Regions from separate parts of the Aeribacillus pallidus genome, predicted to be linked through region 1. Evidence: riboswitches for the same ligand, from Rfam matches in the RefSeq annotation. Region 1 holds a riboswitch; each other region holds the start of a gene.
What was found. A riboswitch is a leader RNA that binds a small molecule or an ion and turns the genes downstream of it on or off. The one in region 1 is predicted to bind cobalamin.
Positions count from the first base shown of each region.

Region 2: linked by a shared signal. The riboswitch ahead of ABES52_RS06595 (ribonucleoside-diphosphate reductase subunit alpha) and the one ahead of ABES52_RS07020 (bifunctional adenosylcobinamide kinase/adenosylcobinamide-phosphate guanylyltransferase) in region 1 are both predicted to bind cobalamin.
Region 3: linked by a shared signal. The riboswitch ahead of ABES52_RS08450 (ABC transporter substrate-binding protein) and the one ahead of ABES52_RS07020 (bifunctional adenosylcobinamide kinase/adenosylcobinamide-phosphate guanylyltransferase) in region 1 are both predicted to bind cobalamin.

Region 1 covers NZ_JBCNBW010000031.1:9,393-16,301, reverse strand. The annotation lists gene ABES52_RS07055 (AIR synthase related protein) at 1-49, opposite strand, end outside; gene ABES52_RS07050 (ECF transporter S component) at 46-531, opposite strand; gene ABES52_RS07045 (cob(I)yrinic acid a,c-diamide adenosyltransferase) at 534-1,115, opposite strand; gene ABES52_RS07040 (bifunctional adenosylcobinamide kinase/adenosylcobinamide-phosphate guanylyltransferase) at 1,090-1,563, opposite strand; gene ABES52_RS07035 (histidine phosphatase family protein) at 1,515-2,144, opposite strand; gene cobS (adenosylcobinamide-GDP ribazoletransferase) at 2,102-2,908, opposite strand; gene ABES52_RS07025 (cobyric acid synthase) at 2,914-4,404, opposite strand; gene ABES52_RS07020 (bifunctional adenosylcobinamide kinase/adenosylcobinamide-phosphate guanylyltransferase) at 4,410-4,970, opposite strand; cobalamin riboswitch at 5,239-5,423, opposite strand; gene ABES52_RS07015 (MFS transporter) at 5,741-6,909, shown strand, end outside.
Region 2 covers NZ_JBCNBW010000027.1:19,557-26,465, reverse strand. The annotation lists gene ABES52_RS06605 (class I SAM-dependent methyltransferase) at 1-492, shown strand, start outside; gene ABES52_RS06600 (ribonucleotide-diphosphate reductase subunit beta) at 546-1,583, opposite strand; gene ABES52_RS06595 (ribonucleoside-diphosphate reductase subunit alpha) at 1,603-3,846, opposite strand; cobalamin riboswitch at 3,975-4,172, opposite strand; gene ABES52_RS06590 (Hsp20/alpha crystallin family protein) at 4,503-4,940, opposite strand; gene ABES52_RS06585 (homoserine dehydrogenase) at 5,160-6,452, shown strand; gene thrC (threonine synthase) at 6,458-6,909, shown strand, end outside.
Region 3 covers NZ_JBCNBW010000034.1:176,732-183,640, forward strand. The annotation lists gene ccsB (c-type cytochrome biogenesis protein CcsB) at 1-930, shown strand, start outside; gene ABES52_RS08440 (response regulator transcription factor) at 999-1,715, shown strand; gene ABES52_RS08445 (ATP-binding protein) at 1,712-3,472, shown strand; cobalamin riboswitch at 3,654-3,838, shown strand; gene ABES52_RS08450 (ABC transporter substrate-binding protein) at 3,965-4,915, shown strand; gene ABES52_RS08455 (FecCD family ABC transporter permease) at 4,881-5,933, shown strand; gene ABES52_RS08460 (ABC transporter ATP-binding protein) at 5,939-6,909, shown strand, end outside.

The sequences.
Region 1 (6,909 bases):
AGACGAGCTCTTTATTTTGAGCTAATGGCAAAAACAATACATCTCTCATGCTTTTACTTCTCCCCTGCCCACTTGATTTAACCACCCTGTAAGCCGTGGAATAAGCAAATAAGTCAAGAACAAGTTAATTATTGAACCGATCATCAATGCCGGAACAACCGCACTGTAAAAAGCTTTTCCAAGGATAAAATAAAATGGTAAAGGAGCGACGATACTGTTTCCTATGAAGAAAACAATAGCGGCCAGCCATTTTCCCCATTTCTTATACAACAAACCGAACAACCAGACTAAAATTCCCATTTCAACACCAATTAACAAATGAAAGAAACCTAATGGAAAACCCGCAGTCATGGCCGATAACAAATGTCCAAAACATCCGACAGCTCCTCCAAACACACTCCCAAAGAAAACCGCTGCTACGAGTGCTGGCAACGTATCAAGCGCAATACTTCCAAGAACAACAGGAATTTTGATCATCGCACCTAATACAGCTAATCCAAGAAACACGGAAAATTGCGCCCATTTTCTCATGTTTACTCTTCCTTTCTCTTTTCTTTACGAAATACAACGGCACTGCGGACATACTCAACATCTTTTACATTTGACCGAAAATTGATGACTCTCGCTAACACAAAAAAATAATCAGATAATCGATTTAAATATTTTAAAGCCAGTTGAGGAACAGGGTCGCCTGTTTTTATTAATTTCACCACTAAACGCTCTGCTCTTCTCGTCACCGTTCGGGCAATATGAATAGAAGCAGCAACTTTTGTGCCGCCGGGTAAAATAAATCTTTCTAGCTTTGGCGTTTCGCTTATATATTGATCAATTTTTTTCTCTAATGCGGTAACATATTCTTCTTTCAATTTGTATTCACGTTTCTTTGACACGTTAGCTAAATCATGCCCGCAGTCAAACAATTCATGCTGGACATTAACCAAATCGGCAATAATATCTTCAAACTTTTCTCGATCAAGCTCTGCAATAGCCTGACCAACAAAGCAGTTCACCTCATCGACGGTTCCATATGCTTCGACACGGACATCATCTTTATCTACACGTGCACCAATAATACTCGTTTTCCCTTCATCACCGGTTCTTGTATAAATGATCATCTTGATTCTCCTCCTCATTTTTTAATCGCTGCTCGAGCCCATACCAAATAACTGATACGGTGTTGCAGTATCGAACCAATTCTTGATAGGCCCATCCGGTGTAGTCGCGCCATGTTCTTTCCAGTGGATCAATCGGAACAATTCCTTTCGTTACATCCGTTCCTATCCAAATAACGGTTCTTTCATCTTCACTTTCCCACTTTCGCCAAGTATCGAGAAATGCACACCATGTTTGTCTTGGAAATGAAGGATGATTGTTAACAAATGCTTTTTTGATATATTGCTCAACCCCTTCCAGTACGACAATAGAAGAATGAGAGAAACACTGCTCCCATGATGCAATCTCGGGATTAGCCGTATACATCGACCGCCAATCAATATCTTCTCCATATTTTTGTTTTACCCATTTCCGTTTTCCGTTGAAGGCACCTCCTTTAACGAAATGCACCTTTCTCCCCTCCTAAACGAATCAAGATTCTTCCATACAAATTCATATCCTGCTCCATGATGAACTTTCCAATCCCAAAATGACTTTTGTTCAGGATGAAACTGCGTAAGCCAATATCTCAAAACGCCTCCGTGCGAGACGATCGCTACACGGAAAACCTCTTTTTCTATCATAAACTGATACAATCGATCGATCACACCGTTCATTCGATGGCGAAAATCAGCGAATGTTTCACCGCCAGGAGGCTGAGTTATTTCGGGGTTGGCTACCCACTCTTTATATAGGGGGTCGCTTTGTAAATCTTCAAATGTATGATTCTCCCATTCTCCAAAATTCAACTCACGCAGGTCCTTCCAATAATGAATCGTTTGATTTGGAAAATATATGTTGGCTGTCTCCGTACAACGTGCCAAATCACTGGAGATGACGGTGTCATAATGAGGGATTTTAGATTTCGTTTTGAACAAACATTCCATTCCCTTTTGACATATAGGGGGATTACTCCAGCCTACATACCTTTTGGAAACATTGGCTTCTGTTAGGCCATGACGTAATAAGAGCACAACCACAGAACGATCCATAACATCACTTCTCCCCCTTCGATACTCGCGCCAATGATGTCACCTGTGATTCCGCCGAAATGTTTCATAATAAATCGGTAAGTAAAAATCAACCAAAGTATAAAAGTAAATACGAGCCACCAATAGATGAAAAAAGCTTCCTTCACAAACGAATAGATAATGATAGAAAAAACGAAAACATACATAGGATAGACAATCAGATTTTGTTTTCCGACTCCATTCTTAAAAAAAACCGCCATTCCTTCCTCACGTGCGGGTTTACCCATGACAAGTAAATACCCTGCTCCAATCCTAGAAAGAAAAGGAATGGAAATCATGATAAATAATAGCTTTACGTCAATCCGGGCGATCGTTTCATACATCACAAAAAATTTTGCCGACAACAAGAGGATAACGGATAATACGCCAAATGCCCCCACTCTCGGGTCTTTCATAATATCTAAACGCTTTTCCCGATCACGATATGAAAAATAGGCATCACTGCAATCAATCCAGCCGTCAACATGAATGCCTCCGGTCAACAAAATACTAGTTAAAAACACAATAAAAGTGACAGCCAGTATGGAAAAAGGACTCCAAACACTTAACAAATAGAGTAGCCCCCAAAGGATCAAGCCAATGAAAAGACCGATAAGAGGAAAGGATTGGATCATCCTTTTTTTCGTTATGCTTTGTATAGGGATCGACCGATGGATCGGAATGGCTGAAAAAAACTGAAGAGCAAGCAAAAAACCGTTTTTCGCATCCTGTAGCGCCTTTTTCACTTTGTCTAACCCTCTTTCCCCGTTGCCAACTTGACGATCTCATCTATGTTCACGTACGTCCGAATATGGTCCGCAAGGCGATCATACTGTTTATCTTTTTTTGCTGTAATTAAGAGCGTTTTTTGTTCTGGAAGGCCTTTTTTACGCCGAAGTTGATTCAGCCAAAAGGTTCTCCATTCATCATTGTGGAATAGATGATGGACATATGTTCCGATCACAGCCCCATCTTCACGGATCCATCCATCGGCCGCTTGACCATTTTCATCAAAAAGAAAAGGAGAAAATCGCTCATCTTCTCGCATTTTTTGCGTAATGCCTGTATGAATTTCGTAACCGGCTATGGTGACTGTGGGGTGGGTCATCCCCTTTATCCTCTTTGTCTTCTTTTCATTGAAAAAAATCGTTTGAACTGGAAGCAACCCGATTCCTTCCGTTTCAGGCCCATGTACCCCACTGTCCGCTCCATATGGATCTAATAGTTTTTCCGAAAGCATTTGATAGCCACCGCAAATGCCAACGACGGTTCCACCGTTTTGCACATATTGAACAAGTGCTTGATCCAACTCTCGTTTTTTTATCGTTTGTAGATCGTGAATCGTACTTCTTGTCCCTGGAATGATCACTGCGTCTGGATGTCCAAGTTGATCAACATGGTCCACCCAGCGAATCGCCACATCTTCTTCAAATAGAAAAGGCTCTACATCTGTAAAATTCGAAATATAAGGATGACGAATAACGGCAATGTCAAGAAAATGATCATTTAATACTTTTGTTCGAATCGATAATGAATCTTCTCCATCAATTTGGTGATCGTCTAAGTAAGGGAGCACCCCAAGCACTTTGATCCCTGTCTGTTTTTCAATCCATTCTACACCGCTTTGAAAAAGGCTGATATCTCCTCGAAACTTATTGATAATCACACCTTTAACTCTCTTTCTTTCGTGAGGTTCTAACAATGCAAGCGTCCCGACAATGCTTGCAAATACTCCCCCTCTTTCAATATCTGTCACTAAAATGACCGGGACATCCATAAGTTCGGCGACTTTCATATTGACAAGATCTCGATCTTTTAAGTTCACTTCCACAGGACTTCCTGCTCCTTCAACGACAAGAAGATCGTATTCGTTACTTAACTCATTTAATGCGGTTTGTATGACCGATAATCCTTTCTCATAAAAGTCATTACGATAGTCTTGTCCAGAAAACGTGTCATAGCTTTTCCCAAATAATACGACTTCTGAATGTGTGTCATTTCTCGGTTTTAATAAAATCGGATTCATATAAACCGTTGCTTCTGTTCGGGCGGCTTCAGCTTGTATTCCTTGGGCGCGGCCAATTTCCTTTCCATCAAAGGTGACATACGAATTATTGGACATATTTTGTGATTTAAACGGCGCAGTTTTATATCCTAAATCGGAAAAAATCCGGCAAAAACCCGTTGTAATAAAGCTTTTCCCTACATTCGAAGCCGTCCCATGAATCATAATCCCTTTCACCATCATCATCCCTTCATTTTTAGCGCGATTCCTGTTTCTACAAGAAATGCTGTATCTGCTCGATTGACTATTTTTTGATGCAAGAGGCCAATCATCCTCTGATAGGCAAACACATACGGGTCATCAAGGTTTCCATCGTGTAATAGTTCATTGGAGACAAGAATGAACGTATGGACACGAGCAGAAAAAGCATCAATGGTATTCATTACCTTTAAAACTGTACTATTCATAAAAGCTTCGCTAGTTGATGGTGGAGAACATTCAAATTGATGAAAACAAACATTGCCCATCCATGTCGTAAGACAATCTAAAAGAATTACATCTTCCTTTCCAAAATTCGAAATCAAATGAAAATTTGGATGGGGAAATTCCCATGTTTTCCATGGCATCGGGCTTTTTTCTCGTGCTAAGCGGTGAAGGGTAATACGTTTTCTCATTTCGTCATCAGTTCCTTCACTTGTCGCAATATAATGTAGATGGAGCTGATGTTCACTCGCTATTTCCACCGCCAACTGTTCGGCAAACGAGCTTTTTCCGCTCCGCACACCGCCAGTAACAAATATCATCACTTTGCCTTCCACTCCCTTAACGTACTGAGCTATCAATCATTTTCTTCTTTCTTCCGAACAGCAGCGCGAGCTTTTTTAGGAATTACTTCAACTTTTGCTTTCATTAATCATGTCTTTTTTCTACTAGTAGGAAATAAAAAACGACATCTCCTACATAAAAAGGGAGATGTCGTTATATTCAGTAAAATAGCCAATAAATGGCTACGATTCGGCATCAAACAGGCGAACCGCCTTCCAACGACACCTCCCTATCCTCGTAGGTAAAATGGTGTCTAGAAAATGGGCAGGTCTCCTGGCTCATGGTCATCGCATCCTATACCTTCCCATGCAAAATGCATAGTGGTCTCTTATAGGATGCTCTCCATTCACAGTGGCGGGACCGCGTTGGATTTTCACCAAACTTCCCTTTTAAGCTGTCTTTCTAACAGCACCCATTTTCCATTCCCTATGTAATTGTCTTTTTTCAACATTATACGTAATAAAGGGGGACTTGTATATAAATAATAATTCTAATTCAAAACTTTTCGGTATGTTTGATCATCACAAGGTTTTGATTTATAGGGTTAAATCCCTTTCTTTTGTCTTCACGCTTCCCTGTTGGAAACCAGATTTTCCTCTTTAACTACTTTTTTATATTTATTTTAAAATAAAAATTTGGGTGCGTGAAATTATTTATTGGTAGAAGAAGTTGTTTTTCTTTTTATTTTCGTTTCCTCGTAGTATAATATTTTTCGTGATTCGAAATAGTTTTTGAGAGGAGTTATTTTATGCAGTGTGATGAGACGCGACTTTGGACGAAGTCGTTTACTTTATTAGTTCTTGGGAACATGTTTGTGTTTATGAGCTTTCAAATGTTGTTGCCGACATTACCACCGCAAGCGAAAGAAATTGGTGCCTCTCCGTTAGAAGTTGGACTGGTCACATCTTTATTTACGTTTGGAGCTGTATTGATTCGTCCGTTGATTGGATTTCTTTTAGGTAGTTCTAAACGAAAATGGATGGTTGTTGTTGGAGCTACCGCCCTACTCCTCCTTACCTTTTCATATATGTATGCCGCTATGATCGGATTGTTTTTATGGTTGCGACTTCTTCATGGATTCGCTTGGGGGTGGTCAACGACAGCGAACGGCACAGCAGCTGTTGAACTTGTCCCATCCAAACGAATCGGTGAAGGCATGGGATATTTTGCATTATCAATGACTGTGGCTATGATTGCTGCACCAAGTTTAGGAATCATTTTGTACCAAAATTGGGGATTTGAAACATTAATTTGTGTCGCAAGTGTAATTGGGCTTGTTGCCGTTCTTATTTTAACAAGTGTTCATTACGAAACGCCTGAATCTGTTCTTCAAAACAAGCTCCAGTGGAAAAAGTTCTCGTTTTTTCGTGTAATGATTGAACGAAATGGTACTTATCCAGCATTCATTACCTTTTTAGCTGCATTTGGATATGGTACGATCGTGACGTTTATTGTTATTTTTGGAAATGAGAGAAACATTGATCAAATATTCCTATTTTATTTATTTAATGCCCTCACCGCAATAGTCGTTCGTCCATTCACAGGCAAATGGTTTGACCGCCGAGGTCCTTGGCTTTTAATGATGATATGCTCTATGTTAACATTTACTGGACTTTGGACGCTTTCTTATACGAATTCGGTCGAATGGTTAATATTATCTGGTGTATTATTCGGTCTTGGTTATGGTTCCATGATGCCCGCTCTACAAGCATGGGTCATATCAAAAACCATCCCCGAACGTCGCGGGGTTGCTAACGGGATGTTTTATTCTGCCATTGATTTAGGAATTGGCGTCAGTTCTTTATTTTTCGGTTTCATATCTTCTTACATTAACTTAATGACCATCTTTCAACTATCAAGTATTTGTTTTATCATAGTCTATATCCTTACTTGGAACGATTGGCGTAAACAAAAGTC
Region 2 (6,909 bases), on a different contig from region 1:
ATGTATCCCGGTGCTGAAGTCGTATTAGTGGATTACGATGCCTATTGTCGTGATACAAGATTTCAAGACTTTCCTGAATCGTATCCGTTTTTAGGGGGGAATTTGGCAACAGGTGGTAAAAAAGTATACTATAAAAAAGATTTTCACATTGAATATATCGTAGACGATATTCGAAATTTACCATTTGGAAAAGAATTTGATATCGTTCTATCGGTCGGGTTACTCGAACATTTTCCAGATGAGAAAAAGCCGGAAGTCATCGAATGGCACCGAAAATTTCTTAAACCGACAGGGTATTGTATTATGACAACGCCACGTAATCAATGGAAATCACGTATATATTATCGAGTGATGGCCGATGTCATGAACCATACGTACCGTGAATTGATGACGGTCGAACAAATGGGACTCTATGCCTATGAAAACGGATTGAATATTGAACGTCACGGATATATAAAAGTTCATAATGGATTGATTGCCACCGTAAGATAGCCGTTCATATCTTAAAAAAGGGTTGTCCCAATATTTAGAGACAACCCTTCCCTTTATAGTTCATCAAAACCATTATCGACATAATTGACTTTCGTGTATTGTCGTGATTTTTGTTCAAAGAAATCGGATTTCCCTAAATCAACTTCCTCATACGCTTTAATCCAACGAAGAGGGTTCTTCCGATATCCTTCAAACGGTCGATCATATCCCAATTGATTGGCACGAACATTTGCATAAAACTTAATGTAATCTTCTACTTCATTAATAAAAATTCCATCAATGCGATGGCCGATAATGTATCTTGCCCATTCGATTTCTAATTCAGCAGCTTGAAGAAATGTTTGCTGGACAAAAGGTTCAAGCTTTTTCTTATATTCGGGATATTCATTCAATATTTCTTTGAAAATTTTCACAAACAAGTCTACGTGAATATGCTCATCGCGATTAATGTAATTAATCATCGTGCTTGTAGCTACCATTTTTTGATTACGAGCAAGGTGATAGAAAAAGGCGAAACCTGAATAGAAAAATAAACCTTCTAAGATTACATCAAACACAATGGACTTTAATAAATGTTCTACGTTTGGTTGTTCGACAAAATCTCGGTATCCCCGAACGACAAAATCGTTTCGTCGTTCTAAAATGGGCTCTGTTCGCCAAAATTCAAAGACTTCATCTTGTTTTTGTTTGGACACCAAGCTTGATAACACGTACGAGTAGGAATGGTTATGAATCACTTCCTGCTGGGCAAGCATAATCATGAGGGCATTTAAACTAGAATCCGTTAAATAATCGGCTACTTTTCCTGCATAATCGGTTTGAATGCTGTCTAAAAGTGCCAATAGCCCAATAATTTTTAAAAAGGTATCTTGTTCTGCTTCACTTAAATTCGGAAATTGTTTTATGTCTTGAGCCATATTGATTTCAAAAGGCGTCCAAAAGTTGGACAGCATTTTTTTATATTTAGGATAGGCCCATGGAAAACGAACATCGTCCCAATTTAAAACATTTGAAGATTTCCCATTGATGATTCCAGTTGATCGGTTTGGGGCTGTTTTATCCATTAAAGTTCGTTTCGATACGGTATGCATAGCTTGAACCTCCCATTGATTAACTTGAGCACGAATCGCATTCTTCTAACAGTGAAGAAGTTGACCGTAAGTAATATGTGGTTTTTAATCCAGATGACCAAGCAAGTAAGTGTAATTCCAATAATTCTTTTGCTTTTATGTTATTTTGAACATACAAGTTAAACGAAATGGATTGATCAATATGCCGTTGACGGGCCGCATTTTGACGGATGCTCCAACGTTGGTCGATAAAATAGGCTGATTTATAAAACCAAGTAGTTTTTTCATTTAAATCTGGAGCAGTGACCGGAATCTTATAATCCTTCTTTTCTTCTGAGTAGTGTTTTTGAAAGATCGGGTCGATACTAGGTGTACTTCCTGCAATTAGTGCTGTTGAAGAATTCGGAGCAACGGCTAATAAATAGCTGTTACGAATCCCATATGTTTGTACATCTTTTGCTAAACGTTTCCACGGAAACGGCGACTTCGTTGCATTCAAATACCCACGCTTTTCAAAATAGGTTCCGGTTTCCCATTCAGAACCGCAAAATGCAGGAGCATATCCTTTTTCTTTTGCCAATTTCATGCTGGCATGAATCGTTAAAAAGGCGATTTTTTCGTATAAGCGATCGGCATACGCTACCGCTTCATCGCTCTCCCATGTAATGCCTTTTAAAGCTAATAAATGATGCCAGCCAAACGTACCTAATCCAATGGCCCGGTACTTTTTATTCGTTAATTGAGCTTGTAAAACAGGAATCCGATTCAAATCAATAACGTTATCGAGCATACGAATTTGAATCGGGATCAGTCGTTCGAGAACATCTTCCATCACCGCACGGGCTAACGAGATGGACGATAAGTTACAAACAACAAAGTCACCAGGACGTTTTTCAATTATTATTTTTCCATCTTCGGTATATTGTGTCGATTGAATCGTTGGGCTTTGATTTTGGGTAATTTCGGTACACAAATTGCTAGAATAAATCATCCCCAGATGCTTCATCGGATTTTTTCGATTAACCTCATCCCGGTAAAACATAAAAGGGGTTCCTGTTTCTAATTGACTCTTTAAAATTCCTTTCATAACTTCGATTGCGGGTACTTTTTCTTTTGATAGCATTGGGTGGTTGACGCATTCGAAATATTTCTCACGAAAAGAACCTTGTCCTTTTTTTTCATCGTAAAAGTCTTCCAATGAATAACCCATCACTTTTCGAACTTCATGTGGGTCAAATAAATACCAATCTTCGCGGGCTTCCACTTTTTCCATAAATAAATCGGGGATGCATACTCCTGTAAATAAGTCGTGCGTACGGAAGCGTTCGTCCCCGTTATTTAACTTCGCATCTAAAAAGGAAAAGATGTCTTTATGCCAAACGTCGAGGTAGACACAAATGGCTCCTTTTCGTTGACCGAGCTGATCGACGCTAACGGCCGTGTTGTTTAACTGCTTCATCCACGGAAGAACACCGGAGGAAGCTCCTTTAAATCCTTTTATATCACTTCCTCGGCTTCGGATTTTTCCAAGATAGACACCGATTCCACCACCATATTTGGATAAGTTAGCAATATCCGTATTGCTATCAAATATTCCTTGTAAACTATCATCCACCGTATCTATAAAACAACTAGATAATTGTCCATATGTTTTCCCAGCATTTGCTAGAGTAGGGGTAGCGACTGTCATATATAAATGGCTTAACGCCCAATACGCTTCTTGGATATAGTGCATTCGGATTTCAGCTGGTTCATCTTGCATTAACGTCATAGCGATGATCATCCAACGTTCCTGAGGTAGTTCATAAAGTTCTTTATCGTACCCACGTGCTAAGTACCGGTCAGATAATGTTCGTAAACCAATGTATGTAAACAATTGATCTTTGGAAGAATCGATGAACTTTTCAAGCTGTTCAATTTCCTTTTGTGTATACTTTTTGAGTAAAAACGGAGCGTAGATCCCTTTATTTACTAATGTAACGATTAAGTCGTAAAAAGACCCGTATTTTTGTTGAACATGATATCTACGATTCCGGGCTGCTTGACGATACAATTGGTGGAGATGTAAGTGAGCAGCAACATATGTCCAATCAGGTTCTTCTACATCGATTTGGGCTAAGCTTTCTAATATCATTTCATGGAGCCATTCATCTTCAGAAAGCCAAGGTTTATGAGATAACACTCGATTACTTCGACAAATAAGATGCTCGACGTATTTTGATGGAAAACGAGGGCTTATTTCCGAAAAGATTTCTTCAGACAAAAGAGTCGTCAGTTGTGTCATATGGTTTCCTCCTATTTAGTCAAAATAAATAAAAAAGCCGCTCCCAAAATTGAGCGGATCAAACGATAGGAAAAGGAGGATGCCACCTTTTCACCTATCGTTTCATCTTCTCAATCCCCGGAGAATTGAAACTACTCCAAAAACAGGCAGGTCTCCTGACTTATGCTTCCTCCTACTTAGGACCCTTCCCGTATAGACGCCGATTAAGCTGGTCTAAACAGTGGATGTGTCCTGTTCGTCCACACTTACAGTTGCGGGGACAGTTCCGGAATTTCACCGGATTCCCTATTAAGTCCAGTTTGGACACCTGTTTTCGTGGTGAAAACACAATATATTGTTGTATTAATTTGCGGTAATACTATATATCGTAAATGATTATACCACACTCGTCATATAAAAAACAACCAAAAAGTCCACCATTTTTGAAAATTGTACCATCTTTCTTGTTGTAACAAATTTGTAACACGAAAATCGTTGACGAAGAGGGGAGTACAACTTATAATGAAATTGAAAATCGTTCTCAATCAAAAAAATTACCCCCTCTATACAAGGATGGAGAATGATTCATGAAAAACCCCCTTTTGCCCTAGAAAAAGACGAGTCATAGCGACTCGTCTTTTTTTGTTGTGCGCCCGGCATGGGTGTAATCTATAGGGTTAATGAAATTCCACATCAATACGTCGACGTTGAGGTGGATTTTTTTTCGTTGCCCGAATCTCTAATATCCCATTGCGGTACGTGGCTTTAATCGAAGATTCGTCGATATCAGCAGGTAGGGTAAGGGAACGATGAAACTTACCGAAATACCGCTCTTGATGATGGGTTTGCTCTTCTTTAACGTCATAATGCCGTTCAATCTTACCACTGATTGATAATACGTTATGATCGACATCAATCGTTACATCTTCTTTTCTCTCTAGACCAGGAATTTCACAATGAACAATCACTTCGAGGTCGGTTTCATGTACATCCATTCTTGGTGTGCCAAAACGTTCCGGTGTCCAAGAAAACAGTTGCGGAAAACTGGAATTAAAAAACCGCTCTAAATCTCGTTGAAAACGTGTAAATGGATGTTCATACGGTGTTAGAGCCATTCGTTTTATCCTCCTTCGTTAAATGCTTCGAAATTAGTTTTAATACGTTCAAAAATATTATTCATTAATAATAAAAAACGCGAACAAATGAAGGCGCTTTCATGAAAATTATAAAAATTTATTATTTTTAGTATTGTTTTCCTAAAGTAATCATGTTATATTGTCTATCATACAAAAACAATTGTACTCTACGAAAATACAAAAAGAGGTGAGGCACTCATGAATGGCGTGATTAAAATTGGGTTGTTAGGCTTAGGGACGGTCGGTTCTGGGGTGGTAAAAATTATCCGTAATCACCAAAAAGAGTTACAACATCAAGTCGGTTGCCCGGTACACGTTCAAAAGGTGTTATTACGCGACGTAAATAAAAGGCGCCTAGTCGATATTGAAAAAGATTTGTTAACAACTGATCCAGATGAAGTGATTAATGATCCGGAAATTGATGTGATTGTAGAGGTAATGGGAGGAATTGAAGAGGCTCGTAAGTATATTTTACAAGCATTAAACAATAACAAGCATGTTGTTACGGCAAATAAAGATTTAATTGCATTGTATGGTTCCGAGTTACAGGACGCGGCAAACAGAAACGGATGCGACTTGTATTACGAAGCAAGTGTTGCTGGTGGTATCCCAATCATTCGTACCATTATCGATGGGCTCGTCTCCGATCGTATTCAAAAAGTGATGGGGATTGTCAATGGAACAACAAACTATATTTTAACGCAAATGGACCAAAAAGGGTTGCCATATGAAGTCGCTTTAAAACAAGCGCAAGACTTAGGATTTGCCGAAGTCGATCCTACATCAGATGTAGAAGGTCTAGATGCGGCCAGAAAAATGGCCATTTTAGCTCGACTTGCATTTTCGATGAATATCGATTTAGAAGATGTGGAAGTAGAAGGAATTGCGAACGTTTCGAAAGAAGACTTAGAGTATGGAAAACAATTTGGGTACACAATGAAGCTAATCGGATTTGCACATCGAGATCAAAATCGGGTTGAAGTGAGTGTACAACCTACGTTTCTCACTCAAGGACACCCATTAGCGTCCGTAAATAATGAATACAATGCGGTGTATGTCACTGGTGAGGCCGTAGGTGAAACGATGTTTTACGGACCGGGTGCAGGTAGCTTACCAACAGCTACATCCGTTGTAGCCGATATCGTTTCCGTCATTAAACATATGCGGCTTGGGGTAACAGGTCGGGAATCGTTCCGCCCGCAATTTGACAAACAATTAAAAAATCCAGACGAACGGTTTGCCAAATATTTTTTAAGACTTCACTTGAAGGATGAAGTCGGTACGTTTGCTGAAATGACGAGCTTATTTGCGAAGTACAATGTAAGCTTTGAAAAAATTTTACAACTTCCTTTGAAAAACGAAAATACAGTTGAAGTTGCTGTCGTCACTCACTATGCATCATTATACCAATACCAACATTTATTGCATGAACTGAAACGACTAGATGTTGTGAAAGATTTCATCAGCATTTACCGTGTTGAAGGGAGCTAGCCAGCATGTTATGGGAAGGATTATTAAAAAAGTATCACGATTATTTACCGGTAACAGAGAAAACACCAGCACTCACCCTACAAGAAGGAAATACGCCGCTTCTCTTTTTACAACGTCTGTCTGAACAATGGGGAATCAAATTATACGTAAAAGTGGAGGGGGCGAATCCAACTGGTTCGTTTAAAGACCGTGGAATGGTCATGGCAGTTGCGAAAGCAGTAGAAGAAGGAAGCCGTACAGTCATTTGTGCGTCTACTGGAAATACATCTGCCTCAGCTGCTGCGTATGCAGCTCGGGCAGGCATTCGTTCTATAATCGTCATTCCTCACGGGAAAATTGCCTACGGAAAATTAGCTCAAGCCATTATGTATGGGGCAGACATTGTTCAAATCGAAGGGAATTTTGACCAAGCGCTAGCACTTGTACGAGAAATTAGTCAATCAAGCAATGTAACTCT
Region 3 (6,909 bases), on a different contig from region 1:
TTAGTATTAGCGTTCATTGTCATTTACTTTATATATCGGACGACGGTTCTCGGACTATTCGCCTTACCGATTGCTATTTTAGTAATTGCCTATGCCAGCATGTTTCCGCGCGAAATTAGTCCATTAATTCCAGCGCTTCAAAGTGATTGGTTACATATTCACGTAACCACAGCTGCATTAGGGGAAGCGATTTTAGCGATTAGTTTTGCGGCAGGTCTAATTTATTTAATTAAAGCAGTGGACCAATCGAAGAGTAGTAAACAAACAACATGGCTCGAAGTCGTACTTTTTAGTTTAATCGCAGTGTTAGGATTCGTCCTTGTTTCTACGTATTTCTCCGCCACTAAATATGAAGCGACGTTTAATTGGATCGATAAAAACGGCGAAGCAAAGGTATTTGAATATCATTTACCAGCGCTTGTTGGTCCGAATGAATGGGAATTAACAATCCCTGATCGAATGGAGCCATTAGTCGAAGTTCCAGCTATCATTAATGCGAAAAAGCTAAATACCGTTATTTGGTCCCTGTTAGGTGGAGCAATCATTTATCTACTTATTCGACTGCTTTCTCGGAAGCGAGTCGCCCATTTATTGCAGCCGTTAACAAAAAATGTTAACTTAGATTTAGTAGATGAAATAAGCTATCGTTCCGTTTTAATCGGATTTCCTGTGTTTACACTAGGGGCCCTCATTTTCGCAATGATTTGGGCTCAAATTGCATGGACACGCTTTTGGGGGTGGGACCCGAAAGAAGTTTGGGCGCTTATTACATGGTTATTTTATGCAGCATTTTTACACTTACGCTTATCAAAAGGATGGCATGGGGAAAAATCGGCTTGGCTTGCAGTGATTGGGTTTGCAATCATTATGTTTAACCTTGTAGCCGTAAACTTAGTAATAGCTGGTCTTCACTCGTATGCTGGTGCATAAACCTTCACGTATTTTGTGAAGGTTTTTTTCAAATCATATTTAGATACAAAAGAGTAGGGGGATGTTCTATGGAAAAACAAACAAAAATTTTAGTGGTAGATGATGAGGAAAGAATTCGTCGTTTGTTGAAAATGTATTTAGAACGAGAAAACTATGTGATCGAAGAGGCAGAAGATGGCGATATAGCGCTCGAATTAGCGTTAAATAATGACTATGATTGTATTTTACTTGACTTAATGATGCCTGGGAAGGACGGGATTGAAGTTTGTAAACTCCTACGTGAGAAAAAAGCGACACCTGTTATCATGTTAACGGCGAAAGGGGAAGAAGCGAACCGTGTGCAAGGGTTTGAAGTCGGAACTGATGATTATATTGTCAAACCGTTCAGTCCGCGGGAGGTTGTGTTACGCGTAAAGGCGTTGTTAAGACGTTCTTCTACTACTCAATATTTAAAAACAGATACGAAAACAAAAGACATCATCGTTTATCCACATTTAACGATTGATAACGATGCCCATCGGGTAACAGCGGATGGAAATGAAGTGAATTTAACACCGAAAGAATACGAATTACTTTATTTCTTAGCCAAATCTCCAGATAAAGTATTTGATCGTGAACAATTGCTGAAAGAAGTGTGGCACTATGAATTTTTCGGTGACTTACGGACCGTAGATACGCATGTAAAACGTCTTCGCGAAAAACTGAATCGCGTGTCGGAACATGCTGCGAAAATGATCGTGACCGTTTGGGGCGTCGGTTATAAATTCGAGGTTGTGAATGAATGAGACTATGGCGTAGTGTCGTCGGCAAGCTGTGGGGGACGATTTTATTGCTCGTCTCTTTCGTTTTATTCATTTTAACGATTTTACTACTAGAGTTTTTTGAAAATTATCATGTTACTGTCATTGAAAAGAATTTAACCGGCACAGCAAAAAAAATAGCGAAAATATTAGAAGAGCATGACGAATTAGAGACAGGATTGAATATTTCGTGGGAACTCATAGACGAAAATACGAAAGTTATCGTTTTGTATGACGATGAAACAATTTATTCTCCGAACATGTCGCTAGAAGAAAAAAGGGCTGTCACTGAATTTATTCGGTCGTCGTGGAACGATGGCGCTGAAGCTTCCAAACAAGAACTTTCTTTATCTAGTTCGCAAAATCGCTATGAAAATCTTTTAGTGATTTCTGTGCCGTTTCAGTTGCCAACAAATCGTGGGATGATTTATGTCTTTCAATCGCTGCAAGTGTTGAAAGAGACGTCCAAACAAACAACCAATTTAATTTTGCTTGCCGCTGGTATCGCAATTTTTTTAACAACGATTTTTGCCTTTTTCTTATCGACACGAATTACCGCCCCTTTACGAAAAATGAAAGAGGCAGCGTTTGCTGTCTCTAGAGGGAAATTCGATACGAAAGTTCCGATTTTAACCCATGATGAAATTGGGGAGCTAGCTACGGCCTTTAATCAAATGGGCCGACAATTGAAGTTTCATATTAATGCCTTAAATCAAGAAAAAGAACAACTAGCTAGTATTTTAAGCAGCATGGCTGATGGAGTTATTACGTTAAATCGGGATGGGGATATTCAAGTTTCCAATCCACCAGCAGAACGGTTTTTACAAAATTGGTATTTTGAAAAAGGAGACGAGAATCAAAAAGAAATTCCTTCAAAATTGAAAGAACTATTTAAAAAAATGGTCAAAACCGAACAAGAGCAAACTGGAGAAATTACTGTTCAAGGGCGTTCGTATGTGATTATAGTGAGTCCATTGTATAATAAAGACTCAATTCGGGGGGCCGTGACCGTCGTACGAGATATGACGGAAGAACGTCGTCTCGATAAATTGAGAAAAGACTTTATCGCTAACGTCTCCCATGAGCTTCGTACGCCGATTTCGATGCTGCAAGGGTATAGTGAAGCTATCGTTGACGATATCGCAGAAACAGAAGAAGAGAAAAAAGAAATTGCTAAAATTATTTATGATGAATCATTACGGATGGGACGATTAGTCAATGATTTACTGGACCTTGCCCGTATGGAGGCCGGTCACCAGTCACTAAACATCGAACAAGTAGAGGTCACTTCTTTTATCGAGAGAGTAACGAATAAGTTTCAAGGGATTGCAAAGGAGAAAGAGGTTGAACTATCGTTTCAATCAAATAGTGACACTCATCCATTTTTTATGGATCCTGATCGCATTGAACAAGTATTAACAAATTTAATTGATAACGCCCTGCGCCATACTCCGAATGGTGGCTTTGTCAAAGTGATTCAAAATTTGGATGAAAAAGGATTAACCGTTCATATTCAAGACTCAGGTTCTGGGATTCCAGAAGAAGACTTACCGTTTGTTTTTGAGCGTTTTTATAAAGCAGATAAAGCGCGTACTAGAGGCCGTTCTGGAACGGGATTAGGGTTAGCAATTGCCAAAAATATTGTCGAATCGCATAAAGGATATATTTCGGTTCAAAGTAAAGTTGGCCATGGTACAACCTTTACCTTTTTCTTACCATGGATTAATCCATCAGACACGTAAATTTGGGCGTCTTGTGTACAACCCTACGGTGTCATTGATTGTCAAACAGAGGTACATTTTGATGAATAATTTTGTTTCATGAGAAACCAAGATAGATAACTTGATTGAAAAAAACTTCTTGTCTAAATATTAATATTTTTGTAACATATTAAGAGGATTGTATTAAAAATACGACCTAATATGAACTGAAAGAACAGATGGTGTCCCATTTGGACTTAATAGGGAATTCGGTGAAAATCCGAAACTGTCCCCGCAACTGTAAAGGTGGACGAAGCGAGCATACCACTGTGCTAGATTTATAGCATGGGAAGGGCTTGCTTAGGAAGAAACCTAAGTCAGTAGACCTGCCATCTCGTTCTAAGTTTCAAAGCTTCGGGGGTTGAGCTTTTGAAACGGACCGTGAAGTGATTTTTTTCATGATGTCCGTTTTAGCTCATCCGATTTTGGATGGGCTTTTTTCAACCCTACAAAAATGAGGAAGGGGTAAGGACTATGAAATGGTGGAAACAGTTAGCAGCTCTCATGCTCATGCTGTTGTTGGTGTTGTCTGGTTGTAATCAAGAAGGATCAACACCAACAAATGAAGTAACATCAGAGGAGACACAATCATTACCTGTAGTGACGGATGCGTTAGGGAATGAAGTGCAATTAGATAAACAACCGGAACGAATCGTATCGCTTATTCCGAGCAATACAGAAATTTTATATGCCATTGGTTTAGGGGATGCAGTTGTTGGTGTATCTGATTGGGATAATTATCCAGAAGATGTGTTGAATAAAGAAAAAGTTGGTGGAATGGAATTTGATGTTGAAAAAATCTTGTCTCTTGAACCGGATTTAGTGTTAGACCATGGTTCACGCAATCACCAAGAAGATACACTTGTAAAACAATTACAAGATGCAGGTGTTCCGGTATTTGTTGTTCCTGAAGCAAAAAGTATTCAAGGTATTTTTGATACAATCGTTCAAGTCGGAAATTTAACGGGACAACAGGAACAAGCAGAGACAGTTGTTAGTGACCTCACAAATCGCTTAAACGAACTAAAAGATCAAGTGGCTCAAATGGATAACGGAGAACCGAAAGTGGTTTGGATAGAAATTTCGCCACAGCCGGAGCTTTATTCAGCCGGAAAAGGTACATACATTGATGAAGCGATTGAAATGTTAGGGGCGAAAAACGCCGTTGAACAAGAAGGCTGGCCACTCATTACTGAAGAAGCAGCCATTTCGTATAATCCGGATGTAATTATTACGACATATGGTTATTATGTGGACAATGCGATTGAACAAGTGCTATCCCGCGAAGGTTGGCAAGACGTAAAAGCGGTTAAAAATAAAGCCGTCTATGATGTACAGGCTGATTTATTATCCCGTCCGGGGCCACGAATTATTGAAGGGGTCGAGGAGCTTGCAAAAGCCATTTATCCAGATCAATTTAAATAAAAAAATACAAACTGTCTTAGCTATTGTTATTGCGATTGGATGTATAGCATTGGGGGTATCGGCAGGGGCGCTGTCGATTCCCTTTTCTATTATTGGTCAAATCTTCTTACATAAATGGTTGGCTGTCCCTTTACCAGATGGCGTAACCGATGTGATGAAAAATGTTATTTGGAACGTACGTTTGCCACGAGTGGTATTAGCCTTTTTAGTGGGTGCATCACTATCATTAGCTGGGGCAGCCTTTCAAGGACTGTTAAAAAACCCACTGGCAGATCCTTATACGTTAGGTGTCTCTTCTGGTGCGTCCGTCGGTGCCGTCTTAGTGATTTTTTTTCAATGGCAATTTCCAATCATTAATGGGTTAACCTTACCGTTTGTTAGTATTGCGTTTGCTTTACTTACATTATGGCTCGTATTACGGTTTGCAAAAGCGATCGATCACCATTTACGAGTAGAAACACTCATTTTAACAGGTATTATTTTTTCATCCTTTTTAGGGGCTGTGATTACCCTCTTCGTTGCCCTATCTGGGGAAGAGCTTCGCCAAATAATTACATGGTTGATGGGGAGTGTGGCGATGAGAGGGTGGGAATTTGTCTATCTTCTCCTACCGTTTTTTTTAATCGGAGCACTTCTAATTTTTTTCAACATTCGCGAGTTGAATGCGTTTACATTCGGTGAAGAAGTAGCAAAGCATCTTGGGGTGGATACGGAGCAAAGGAAGAAAATGCTCCTATTAGGGGCGTCAATTTTAACTGGAGCAAGTGTAGCGGTTAGTGGGACAATCGGTTTTGTCGGACTCGTCATTCCGCATATGGTTCGTCTATTCATTGGAAGTAATCACCGCTGGTTGCTACCGCATTCTCTTTTTTATGGCGGTGCTTTTCTGGTGATCGCTGATTTGTTTTCGCGTACGATAATCGAACCACGTGAATTACCAATCGGAGTCGTAACGTCCTTTATCGGAGCCCCTATATTTACATTTATTTTTTTCCGACGTAGAAGAAAAGGGATGTGAGACAGATGGCCAAACAACCTTTTATTTCCCTAGAAAATGTTTCTTTTCGGTATGACGAAAACACGCCGTTAATAAACGCCATTAATTTATCGATAGAACGATTCGAAATGGTCGGTATTATTGGGCCGAACGGTAGTGGAAAATCGACGTTGTTAAAATTGATGAATCGATCTTTGTCGTTACAACAAGGGGATATTTGGATTAACGGAAAACATATTCATGATTTTTCACCAAAGGAATTTGCAAGAAAAGTAGCCGTTTTACCTCAACATATGGAATTATCGTTTTCCTATACCGTTAAGGAGACTGTTTCCTTTGGAAGGTATGCTCATCAAAAAGGAATGTTTCCGAAATGGACGTCAAAGGATGAACAAGTAGTCCAACAGGCGATGCAACAAACGCAAGTGGATCACTTCGCGCAAGTTCCTGTCGTGCAATTAAGTGGCGGCGAAAGACAACGGGTGTTTCTTGCTCGGGCTCTTGCTCAAGAAGCGGAACTTCTACTGTTAGATGAGCCGACGAATCATTTAGATATTTCGCATCAAATTCAACTGTTAGCCTACTTACGCTCGCTTGTTGATCAACAAAAACTCACAGTCGTTTCTGTGTTCCATGATGTAAACTTAGCACTTATGTTTTGCGATCAGCTCATTATGATGAAAGAAGGAACGTGTGAACGACAGATCGTTCGGATGGATCGAATACATGAACAGCAATTGTCGTCCCTTTATGGTCTTACGTTTCATCTCCTTCCACATGAATCGAAAAGTACCATGCAGCTACAGCCTTTCGTTCCGAGTAGCTCGTTTTTTGGCAAAATAAAAGTTCATTTCAATGAAAAAGGAATTGATTTTTCCCGCCCAGTACGGTTATTTGGTAAATGCAATCAGGTTACGTTTGATGGTTGGTATGATGGGGTAACTAAAGAAGAGGTGGAAGAAAAGAATTACGCGGTTGCCCCTTCTCTTACACGAAT